DNA from 3 places in the Streptomyces solicamelliae genome. Region 1 is predicted to be linked to each of the others. Evidence: riboswitches for the same ligand, from Rfam matches in the RefSeq annotation. Region 1 holds a riboswitch; each other region holds the start of a gene.

Region 1 (3,946 bases):
TTCTACGTGCCGTTCCTGGCGACGTTCGTGGCGATGATGCTGACGGCGGACGACGGGGCCCAGCGGGTGCTGACGTTCCTGCTGCTCACGATCGTCAGCGACACCGGCGCGTACGCGATCGGCTGGCGCTTCGGCAAGACCAAGCTGGCCCCCCGCATCAGCCCCGGCAAGACCCGGGAGGGCCTGCTCGGCGCGGTGGGCTTCGCGATGGCGGCGGGCGCGCTGTGCATGGAGTTCCTGATCGACGACGGCTCGTGGTGGCAGGGTCTGCTGCTGGGCCTGGCGGTGGCGGCGAGCGCGACGCTCGGCGACCTCGGCGAGTCGATGATCAAGCGCGACCTGGGCATCAAGGACATGGGCACGCTGCTCCCCGGGCACGGGGGCATCATGGACCGCCTGGACTCGCTGCTGCCGACCGCCCCGGTGGTCTGGCTGCTGCTGGTGCTGTTCGTCGGCTCCGGCTGATCGCGGACCACGGGCCACGGGCGGAAGTCTCCCGTGCCGTTACCCTGGAAGGGCGCGCTGCTCCGAGCGGCGCGCCTTTCGTCATTACGAGGAGTACCTGCCATGGCCCGCCCCGCACCGGGAGAGCTCACCTTCGTCGCCCCCCGCGGAGCCAAGAAGCCGCCGCGGCATCTCGCCGACCTCACGCCCGCCGAGCGCAAGGAGGCCGTCGCAGCGATCGGCGAGAAGCCCTTCCGCGCGAAGCAGCTGTCGACGCACTACTTCTCGCGGTACGTGCACGACCCCGCCCAGTGGACCGACATCCCCGCCGCCGCCCGCGAGAAGCTGGCCGGGGAGCTGCTGCCCGACCTGATGTCCGTCGTCCGGCACATCTCCTGCGACGACGACACCACCCGCAAGACGCTGTGGCGGCTGCACGACGGCACGCTCGTCGAGTCCGTGCTGATGCGGTACCCGGACCGGGTCACCATGTGCATCTCCTCGCAGGCCGGCTGCGGCATGAACTGCCCGTTCTGCGCCACCGGCCAGGCCGGCCTGGACCGCAACCTGTCGACCGCCGAGATCGTGCACCAGATCGTCGACGGCATGCGCGCCCTGCGCGACGGCGAGGTCCCCGGCGGCCCCGCCCGCCTGAGCAACATCGTCTTCATGGGCATGGGCGAGCCGCTCGCCAACTACAACCGCGTCGTCGGCGCGATCCGCCGCCTCACCGACCCCGAGCCCGACGGCCTCGGCCTGTCGCAGCGCGGCATCACCGTCTCCACCGTCGGCCTCGTCCCCGCGATGCTGCGGTTCGCCGACGAGGGCTTCAAGTGCCGGCTCGCCGTCTCGCTGCACGCCCCGGACGACGAGCTGCGCGACACCCTCGTCCCGGTGAACACCCGCTGGAAGGTCCGCGAGGTCCTCGACGCCGCCTGGGAGTACGCGGAGAAGTCCGGCCGCCGGATCTCCATCGAGTACGCCCTGATCCGCGACATCAACGACCAGGCCTGGCGCGGCGACCTCCTCGGCCGGCTCCTCAAGGGCAAGCGGGTGCACGTCAACCTGATCCCGCTCAACCCGACGCCCGGCTCCAAGTGGACCGCGTCCCGCCCTGAGGACGAGAAGGCGTTCGTCGAGGCCATCGCCGCGCACGGCGTCCCGGTGACCGTCCGGGACACCCGCGGCCAGGAGATCGACGGTGCCTGTGGACAGCTCGCGGCCAGCGAACGCTGAGCTTGTACCCTGAGCTCGAACACATCTGCATATTCCGACAGGGGAGCGCCACAGCGCTGAGAGTGCGGCACCGTCAGGCCGCAGACCCTCTGAACCTTGCCCAGGTCATTCTGGGTAGGAAGTTCGGACGTTAACTCGAGCTGTTGCGCCCTGCCCGCGACCGGTCTCCGGTCGCGGGCAGGGCCGCGTCTCTTCCTGGTCACACCCAGGAGGAATCCAGTGCACACCAAGAAGCTGGCCGCCGTCGCGGTCGCCACGGCGCTCGGCGTCACGACCCTCGCCGCCTGCGGCGGCGACAAGGCCGACACCTCCGGCGAGGGCACGAAGTCCAAGACCGTCACGCTCGTCAGCCACGACTCGTTCAACGCCTCCAAGGAGGTGCTGGCCGACTTCACGCGGCAGACCGGCTACACCGTGAAGGTCCTCAAGAGCGGCGACGCCGGCGAGGCCCTCAACAAGGAGATCCTCACCAAGGGCTCCCCGCAGGGCGATGTCTTCTTTGGCATCGACAACACCCTGCTCTCCCGCGGTCTCGACAACGGCCTGTTCGAGCCGTACGAGGCCAAGGGCCTGGAGCGGGTCCCGGCCGAGCTGCAGCTCGACAAGGACAAGCACCGGGTCACCCCGATCGACACCGGCGACATCTGCGTCAACTACGACAAGAAGTACTTCGCCGACAAGAAGCTCGCCCCGCCGCAGACCTTCGACGACCTGGCGAAGCCCGCGTACAAGGACCTGCTCGTGGTGGAGAACCCCGAGCGCTCCTCCCCGGGCCTCGGCTTCCTGCTCGGCACCGCCGCGCAGTACGGCGACGAGGGCTGGCAGGACTACTGGAAGAAGCTCAAGGCCAACGGCGTGAAGACCGTCGACAGCTGGGAGCTCGCCTACAACCAGGAGTTCTCCGGCTCCGCGGGCGGCGCGAAGGCCAAGGGCGACCGGCCGCTGGTCGTCTCGTACGCCTCCAGCCCGCCGGTCGAGGTGCTGTACGCCGAGCCGCAGCCGAAGGAGGCCCCGACGGGCGTCTCCACGGGCACCTGCTTCCGGCAGACCGAGTTCGCGGGCCTGCTGACCGGGGCGAAGAACACCGAGGGCGGCAAGGCGCTGATCGACTTCCTGATCTCGAAGAAGTTCCAGGACGACATGCCGCTCCAGATGTTCGTCAACCCGGTGGCCGAGGACGCGACGCTGCCGGAGCTGTTCACGAAGCACGGGGCGGTGATCGCCAAGCCGCAGACGATGGCTCCTGAGAAGATCGCCGAGAAGCGTGAGCAGTGGATCCAGTCGTGGTCGTCGATCGTCCTGAAGTAAGCCGTCCCGACGTCGGCCGGGCCCCGGCCGTCCACCGGGACCTGCGCGGGAGCGCGGCGCGGCTCGGCCTGATGGCCCTGCCCGTCGCGTTCTTCGCGGTCTTCTTCGCCTGGCCCGTCGTGTCGATCGTCGCCCGCGGCGTGAAGACGGACGGGACCTGGCAGTTCGGCCGGATCGGCGAGACGCTGAGCCGGCCGGACATCCTCGAGGTGCTCTGGTTCACGCTCTGGCAGGCGGCCGCGTCGACGGCGCTGACGCTGCTGGTCGCGCTGCCCGGCGCGTACGTCTTCGCCCGGTTCGACTTCCCCGGCAAGACGGTGCTGCGGGCCGTCGTGACGGTGCCGTTCGTGCTGCCCACGGTCATGGTCGGCACGGCGTTCCTGGCGCTGGCCGGGCGGGGCGGGCTGATGGACGAGCTGTGGGGGCTGCGGCTCGACACGACGGTGTGGGCGATCCTGCTCGCGCACGTCTTCTTCAACTACGCGGTCGTCGTACGGACCGTCGGCGGCCTGTGGGCGCAGCTCGACCCGCGGCAGGAGGAGGCCGCACGGGTCCTCGGCGCGTCCCGGTGGCAGGCCTGGCGGCGGGTGACGCTGCCCGCGCTGGTGCCGTCGGTGGCCGCGGCGGCGCTGATGGTCTTCCTGTTCACGTTCACGTCCTTCGGCGTCGTGCAGATCCTCGGCGGCACGTCGTACTCCACGCTGGAGGCCGAGATCTACCGGCAGACGGCGCGGTTGCTCGACCTGCCGACGGCGGCGGTGCTGACGCTGGTGCAGTTCGCGGCCGTGGGCACGATCCTCGCGGTGCACGCCCGGACGGTACGGCGCAAGGAGACCGCGCTGCAGCTGGTCCCCGCCGGGAGCACGGCGCGCCGGCCGCGCGGGGCGGGCCAGTGGGCGCTGCTCGGCGGGGTCCTCGCGTCGGTGGCGCTGCTGATCCTGCTGCCGCTCGGCACGCT
Region 2 (3,946 bases), 3.4 Mb from region 1:
CGGGCAGGCTCGGGTCCGGAGTGAAGAGCCACTCCAGCATCTCTTCGTCGGTGAAGCCGTCGTCCTTCAGGAGCGTCAGGGTGCCGCTGAGGCCCTTGACGACCTTGTCGCCGTCGATGAAGGCGGCGGGCACCTGAAGCGCCTTGTTCTCCCCGCGGCGCACGGCGATGAGCTGGCCCTCCTTGACCAGCTGGCGCACGCGCGTCACCTCGACGTCGAGCATCTCCGCGATGTCGGGGAGGTAGAGCCAGGCAGGGACGAGAGCATCGATCTTTGCGTCAATCTCGGTCACGGGACAAGCCTGCCATCCAGGACCGACAGCCGGTAGTCGGGCCTACCGGACTGCGGCCTTCAGAGGGACGGCGGGGTCCGCGGCGCGCTCCGGGTCGACCGGCGTGCCCGCCTCGATCAGCCGGCGCCCCTGGGCGAGGTCCCGGGGCCGGCCGACGGCGAGCAGGGCCACCGGCACGTCGGCGCGCAGCCAGAGCACCGACCAGGCGTCGTCGCCGGGCGCGCCGCGCCACAGGAGTGTGTCGGCGTGGGCGTGGTGTCCCGCGTACTGGACGAAACGGCCGAACTGCTCGGACCAGAAGTACGGCACCGGGTCGTACGCGGGTGCCTCCGCGGGCCCGCCGGTGATCGCGGCGGCGACGGTGCGCGGGCCCTGCAGGGCGTTGTCCCAGTGGTGGACGAGCAGCCGCTCGCCGTAGCGGGCGGAGGGGAAGGAGGCGCAGTCGCCGACCGCGTACACGTCGGGCAGGGAGGTGCGCAGCCTGTCGTCGGCGGTGACGGAGCCGTCCGGGCCGAGTTCGACGCCGGAGCCGGCGAGCCAGCCGGTGGCGGGGCGGGCGCCGATGCCGACGACGACGGCGTCGGCGGGCAGCCGGCGGCCGTCCGCGAGCCGGACCTCGCCGGGTTCGAGGCGCTCGACGCGGGCGCCGGTGACGAGTTCGGCGCCGCTCTGCGCGTACCAGGCGGCCATCGGCTCGGCGACCTCGGCGGGCAGGGCGCCGGCGAGGGGCCGTTCGGCGGCCTCGACGACGGTGACGGCGCAGCCGGCCTCGCGGGCGGCGGTGGCGAACTCGGCGCCGATCCAGCCGGCGCCGACCACGACGATGTCGTGCCGCCGCTCCAGGACGGGCCTGAGGCGGGCGGCGTCGTCGAGGGTGCGCAGCAGGTGGACGCCGGGGACGCCCTCGGTGCCGGGCAGGGTGACCGGGTACGCGCCGGTGGCGAGGACGAGCACGTCGTACGGGACGGGGCCGGCCTCGGTGTCGACCTCGCGGTCCGCGGCGCGCAGCCCGGTGACCTCGACGCCGAGGCGGAGTTCGACGTCGAGGGCCGCGAAGTCGACGTCGAAGGCGGAGTCCTCGGCCTTGCCGAGGAGGACGGCCTTGGACAGCGGCGGCCGGTCGTACGGCTGGTGGGGTTCGGCGCCGATGAGGACGACCGGTCCGGTGAAGCCCTGTTCGCGCAGGGCCACGGCGGTCTGGACGCCGGCCATGCCCGCGCCGACGACGACCACGCGCCGCGGCCGCTCCGTGTGTTCCCGCTGCTCTGCGTGTTCCCGCTGTTCGCTCACCCGCCCACCTTACGTACCTGACGAACCGTCAGGAAGTGGTGGGCTAGTCTGGCCGTCAACGTAGAGCACACGCGGGAGTCCGGACGCACCGGGCTGAGAGGGAGGCTGACCGGCCTCCGACCGTACGAACCTGATCCGGGTCATGCCGGCGAAGGGAGGGGCTGGACGCCCATGCACGCACGTACCGATGCGGACGTCCTCGTCGTGGGGGGCGGGATCGTCGGCCTCGTCACGGCCTGGCGGGCCGCGCAGCGCGGACTGCGCACCGCGGTCGTCGATCCCGAACCGGGCGGCGGGGCCGCGCGGGTCGCGGCCGGGATGCTGGCCGCGGTCACCGAACTCCACTACGGCGAGGAGACCCTGCTCGCCCTCAACCTCGCCTCCGCGCGCCGCTATCCGGACTTCGTCGCCGAACTCGCCGACGCCACCGGCCTGGACGTCGGCCACCGCGCCTGCGGCACGCTCGCGGTGGCCCTGGACGCCGACGACCGGGCGCACCTGCGCGAGCTGCACGCGCTGCAGACGCGGTGCGGGCTCGAGTCGGTGTGGCTGAGCGGGCGCGACTGCCGCCGCCTGGAGCCGATGCTGGCGCCCGGGGTGCGGGGCGGGCTGCGGGTCGACGGGGACCACCAGGTGGACCCGCGACGGCTCGCCGACGCGCTGCTCGTCGCCTGCGAGCGGGCCGGGGTGGTGTTCCACCGGGCCTGGGCGGAGCGGCTCGTCGTCGTGCGCGACCGGGCGGCGGGGGTGGCGTTCCGGGACGGTACCGAGGTGGCGGCCGACCAGGTCGTCCTGGCCGGCGGCAGCCTGAGCGGCCGGCTCGAGGGCGTACCGGACGACGTCCTCCCTCCGGTCCGCCCGGTGAAGGGGCAGGTGCTGCGGCTGACGGTGCCGCCGGCGTACGCGCCGTTCCTGTCCCGCACGGTGCGGGCGGTGGTGCGGGGCAGCGCCGTGTACCTGGTGCCGCGGGAGAACGGCGAGCTGGTGATCGGCGCGACCAGCGAGGAGCTGGGCTGGGACACGACGGTGACCGCGGGCGGGGTGTACGAGCTGCTGCGCGACGCGCACGAGCTGGTGCCGGGGCTCACGGAGCTGCCGCTGACCGAGACCCGGGCGGGGCTGCGCCCCGGCTCCCCCGACAACGCGCCGCTGCTCGGCGCGACGGCCCTGCCGGGGCTGCTGCTCGCCACCGGGCACTACCGCAACGGGGTGCTGCTGACGCCCGTCACGGGCGACGTCATGGCCGAGGTCCTGACGACCGGGGCCCTGCCGGAAGAGGCGCGCCCCTTCACCCCCCTCCGTTTCTCCGCAGTACGTCAGGAGCAGCCCGCATGAACGTCTCGGTCAACGGCGAGCCGCGCGAACTGGGCGGCCCGCTCCCCCTCTCGGCACTCGTGGCCACGCTGACGACGGCCCCCTCGGGGGTCGCGGCGGCACTGAACGAAACGGTCGTCCCGCGAAGCGCGTGGGGGACGACGTACGTGGGCGAGGGCGACCGCGTGGAGATCCTCACGGCAGTCCAGGGAGGCTGAGGACAGTGGCGGACGACGTCTTCGTACTCGGCGACCGGGAGTTCACCTCCCGCCTGATCATGGGCACGGGCGGCGCGCCCAGCCTGGACGTGCTGGAGCGCGCGCTGGTCGCCAGCGGCACGGAACTGACGACGGTGGCGATGCGCCGCCTGGACCCGACGGTGCAGGGCTCGGTGCTGTCCGTCCTGAACCGCCTGGGCATCCAGGTCCTGCCGAACACGGCCGGCTGCTACACGGCGGGCGAGGCGGTCCTCACGGCGCGGCTGGCGCGGGAGGCGCTGGGCACGTCGTGGATCAAGCTGGAGGTGGTGGCCGACGAACGCACCCTCCTCCCCGACGGCGAGGAGCTCCTGGCGGCGGCGGAAACCCTCGTCGACGACGGCTTCACGGTCCTCCCGTACACCAACGACGACCCGGTGCTGGCGCGGAAGCTGGAGGACGCGGGCTGCGCGGCGATCATGCCGCTGGGCTCGCCCATCGGCTCCGGCCTGGGCATCCGCAACCCGCACAACTTCGAGCTGATCGTGGAGCGCGCGGGGGTCCCGGTGATCCTGGACGCGGGCGCGGGCACGGCGTCGGACGTGACCCTGGCGATGGAGCTGGGCTGCGCGGCGGTGATGCTGGCCTCCGCGGTGACGCGCGCGCAGGACCCGGTCCGCATGGCCAGGGCGATGCGCCTGGCGGTCGAATCGGGCCACCTGGCCCGTGAGGCGGGCCGCATCCCCCGCCGCCACTTCGCCGAGGCATCGTCCCCGACGGAAGGCCGAGCCGCCCTGGACCCGGAACGCCCGGCGTTCTGACCCTGAGGGGCCTCCCGCCGCCGCCCCCGTTG
Region 3 (3,946 bases), 1.7 Mb from region 1:
CGAACACCAGGAATATGCACTCGGCACGGTCTGCGCCGCCATCCCCATCACCGCAGGCTCAACTGCGGCCGCCATGGCCATTTCTCTCCCCCTCCACCAAGCAAATCGGTTGCTCCCCGCAGTCGAACAGCTACGGAAAGAGATCGGAAGGCTCTTGAGTTCTCTCGCGTTCTCTATCAGTATCTGAAAAATCACTCCTTGTGATCCGCTAACGCTTGGACCACGATGGCGCAAGAGGGCCATGGGGGATCGTTCCTGGCCGTTTCCGCCACAGCGTCACTGCTTTCCACAGCTGTCTTGTCAGAACTGCTTTATCTACTGCGGGGTACACGATGCGCGAGTCGGTGCAGGCCGAGGTCCTGATGAGCTTCCTCGTCTCCGAGGAGCTCTCCTTCCGGATCCCGGTGGAGCTGCGGTACGAGACCAGGGATCCCTTCGCGGTGCGGATGACCTTCCACCTGCCCGGCGACGCCCCTGTGACCTGGGCGTTCGGCCGGGAGCTGCTGCTCGACGGGATCAACAGGCCGAGCGGGGACGGCGACGTCCACATCGCGCCCACCGAGCCCGAGGACCTCTCGGACGTCTCCATCCGGCTCCAGGTCGGCTCCGACCGGGCCCTGTTCCGGGCCAGCGCTCCGCCGCTGGTGGCCTTCCTGGACCGTACGGACAAGCTGGTCCCGCTCGGCCAGGAGCGCACCCTCGGGGACTTCGAGGACTCCCTGGAGGCGGCGCTCGGCAAGATCCTGGCCGAGGAGAACGCGGGCTGACGGTCGGCTACTTCGCGCGACGGCGCCGTCCGCCCCGAGCCGGCCGGCGCACCGCGGACGTGGCGACCTCGCCCGCACCTCCGGACCCGCCGGTCCCCCCGGCCCCGGCGGTCCCGTCGCCCGGCCGGTCGGCCGAGACGACCAGCGCCGCCAGTGCCGTCGTGACCGGCACCGAGGCGACCAGCCCGATCGAGCCGACCAGTGTCCGGACGATCTCCTCCGCGACCAGCTCGCTGTTGGCCACCGTCCCCACGCTGCTCTGCGCGATCGAGAACAGCAGCAGCAGGGGCAGCGCCGCACCCGCGTACGCGAGGACGAGCGTGTTGACCACGGAGGCGATGTGGTCCCGGCCGATCCGGATGCCCGCCCGGTAGAGCGCCCGCGGACCCATCCGCGGGTCCGCCTGGTGCAGCTCCCAGACCGCCGAGGTCTGGGTCACGGTCACGTCGTCGAGCACGCCGAGCGAGCCGATGATGATGCCCGCGAGCAGCAGGCCGGACATGTCGATCTCCGGGTAGAGACCGTGGATCAGGCCGGTGTTGTCGTCGGTGTTCCCCGACAGCGCCGCCCAGCCGATGAACAGCGAGCCGAGCAGGCCGATCAGCAGCAGCGAGATCAGCGTGCCGAGGACCGCCACCGAGGTCCGGGCCGACAGCCCGTGGCACAGGTACAGCGCGATCAGCATGATCGCGCTGGCTCCGACCACCGCCACCACCAGCGGATTCGAGCCCTGCAGGATCGCCGGCAGGATGAAGAAGGTCAGCACGAGGAAGCTCGCCGCGAGCGCGATCAGCGCCATCACGCCGCGCATCCGGCCCACGGCCACCACCGCGAGCGCGAAGATCAGGGCAAGCACCGTGAGCGGCACCTTCCGGTTCACGTCCGCCACCGAGTACTGCAGATCGCGCGGGGCGTCGGGGGCGTACGCGACCACCACACCCTGGCCCTCGTGGAGTTGGCGGGGCGCGTCCGGCTGCACGATCTCGGTGAACGTACGGCCCTTCTCCGGGCCGGTGGTGACCTCGACGGTTGCCTTGGTGCACTCCCCCTGCTGCGCCTGGACCGCCTCGCGGCCCTGCGGGGTCGAGGTGTCGCCGGTGGGCGGTACCTGGGCGGCGTTGACGTCCTCGCAGTCGACCTTCTCCGCGGAGACGACCTTGCCCTGCTCGGTCTGCCGGTCGAAGCCCACCCCGGTGCGCTCGTGCGCGGGCGCACCGCCCGGCCAGAGGACCACCAGCCCGACCACGACGGCGGTGGCGAACGGGATCAGCACGGCGGCGATGACCTTGCGCAGATGGCGGGAGACGGGCGCGGCGGGACCGTGGCTGTGGGTGTGCCCATGGCCGTGCGCATGGGCGTTGCCGGGGCCGCCGTCGTGCCCGTGGCCGTGCCCGGGATCGTTCGGTTCGGGGTTCCGCTGCGAGGAAGTCACCGACCGATCATCGCAAGAACGCGGGGGGCCCTCTGTTCAGCACGCCAGGTGAAACGCTAGCGTGGTGACACCTTTGTACACGCGGGAGCTCGGAGCACCGGGCTGAGAGGGCGCTGATCACCGTACGTCCGTACGGGAGGAGGCTGCGCCGACCGCCGAACCTGTTACCGGGTAATGCCGGCGTAGGGAGATCGGTCTCATGACCATTCAGGATGCACGCACGCCTGCCTCCGACCAGAACGGCCAGGGCGAGCGCACGCCGGGCTGGCACAAGGGGTACATCGAGGGCTCCCGCCCCGACCTCCGGGTTCCGGTCCGCCAGGTGCACCTCACCAACGGCAAGGACGTGACGCTGTACGACACGTCCGGTCCGTACACCGACCCCACCGTGGAGACCGACGTACGGCGCGGCCTGCCGCCGCTCCGGGAGAACTGGATCATCGGCCGCGGCGACACCGAGGAGTACGCGGGCCGGCCCGTCCGTCCCGAGGACGACGGCATCAAGCACACCTCGCCGCGCGGCGGTCTGAAGAACCTCGACGCGGTCTTCCCCGGCCGTCCGCGACTGCCCCGCCGGGGCCGCGACGGCCAGGCGGTGACGCAGCTCGCGTACGCCCGCCGCGGCGAGATCACGCCGGAGATGGAGTACGTCGCGATCCGCGAGAACGTCTCCCCCGAGGTCGTCCGGGAGGAGATCGCCGCCGGGCGGGCGGTGCTGCCGGCGAACGTGAACCACCCGGAGATCGAGCCGATGATCATCGGCAAGCGGTTCCTGGTGAAGGTCAACGCCAACATCGGCAACTCGGCCGTCACCTCCTCCATCGAGGAGGAGGTGGAGAAGATGACGTGGGCGACCAAGTGGGGCGCCGACACGGTGATGGACCTTTCCACCGGCCGCAACATCCACACCACCCGTGAGTGGGTACTTCGCAACTCCCCCGTGCCGATCGGCACCGTGCCGCTCTACCAGGCCCTGGAGAAGGTCGACGGCAAGGCCGAGGAGCTGACCTGGGAGATCTACAAGGACACGGTCGTCGAGCAGGCCGAGCAGGGCGTCGACTACATGACGGTCCACGCCGGCGTGCTGCTGCCGTACGTGCCGCTGACCGCCCGCCGCAAGACCGGCATCGTCTCCCGCGGCGGCTCGATCATGGCCGCGTGGTGCCTCGCGCACCACAAGGAGAACTTCCTCTACACGCACTTCGAGGAGCTCTGCGAGATCCTCGCGACCTACGACGTCACGTACTCGCTCGGCGACGGCCTGCGGCCCGGCTCGATCGCGGACGCCAACGACGCCGCGCAGTTCGCCGAGCTGAAGACCCTGGGCGAGCTGAACACCATCGCCAAGCGCCACAACGTGCAGACCATGATCGAGGGCCCGGGCCACGTCCCGATGCACAAGATCAAGGAGAACATCGACCTCCAGCAGGAGATCTGCGAGGAGGCGCCGTTCTACACGCTCGGCCCGCTGACGACGGACGTCGCGCCCGCGTACGACCACATCACCTCCGGCATCGGCGCGGCGATGATCGCCTGGTGGGGCACCGCGATGCTCTGCTACGTCACGCCCAAGGAGCACCTGGGCCTGCCGAACCGGGACGACGTGAAGACCGGCGTGATCACGTACAAGATCGCGGCGCACGCGGCGGACCTGGCGAAGGGCCACCCGGGCGCGCAGGAGTGGGACGACGCGCTGTCCGACGCGCGCTTCGAGTTCCGCTGGGAGGACCAGTTCAACCTGGCCATG

What was found. A riboswitch is a leader RNA that binds a small molecule or an ion and turns the genes downstream of it on or off. The one in region 1 is predicted to bind thiamine pyrophosphate.
Region 2: it holds a riboswitch for thiamine pyrophosphate, as region 1 does, so the genes downstream of both, thiO (glycine oxidase ThiO) here and ABZO31_RS24385 (thiamine ABC transporter substrate-binding protein) in region 1, are expected to answer to the same signal.
Region 3: it holds a riboswitch for thiamine pyrophosphate, as region 1 does, so the genes downstream of both, thiC (phosphomethylpyrimidine synthase ThiC) here and ABZO31_RS24385 (thiamine ABC transporter substrate-binding protein) in region 1, are expected to answer to the same signal.

The regions. Positions count from the first base shown of each region.
Region 1 covers NZ_CP160404.1:5,212,534-5,216,479, forward strand. The annotation lists gene ABZO31_RS24375 (phosphatidate cytidylyltransferase) at 1-465, shown strand, start outside; gene rlmN (23S rRNA (adenine(2503)-C(2))-methyltransferase RlmN) at 568-1,680, shown strand; TPP riboswitch at 1,710-1,819, shown strand; gene ABZO31_RS24385 (thiamine ABC transporter substrate-binding protein) at 1,900-2,988, shown strand; gene ABZO31_RS24390 (ABC transporter permease) at 3,060-3,946, shown strand, end outside.
Region 2 covers NZ_CP160404.1:1,785,837-1,789,782, forward strand. The annotation lists gene ABZO31_RS08255 (Rv2175c family DNA-binding protein) at 1-292, opposite strand, end outside; gene ABZO31_RS08260 (NAD(P)/FAD-dependent oxidoreductase) at 335-1,582, opposite strand; TPP riboswitch at 1,644-1,756, shown strand; gene thiO (glycine oxidase ThiO) at 1,754-2,917, shown strand; gene thiS (sulfur carrier protein ThiS) at 2,914-3,114, shown strand; gene ABZO31_RS08275 (thiazole synthase) at 3,120-3,914, shown strand.
Region 3 covers NZ_CP160404.1:3,539,157-3,543,102, reverse strand. The annotation lists gene ABZO31_RS16425 (IclR family transcriptional regulator) at 1-187, shown strand, start outside; gene ABZO31_RS16420 (SsgA family sporulation/cell division regulator) at 333-767, shown strand; gene ABZO31_RS16415 (YibE/F family protein) at 775-2,199, opposite strand; TPP riboswitch at 2,271-2,405, shown strand; gene thiC (phosphomethylpyrimidine synthase ThiC) at 2,399-3,946, shown strand, end outside.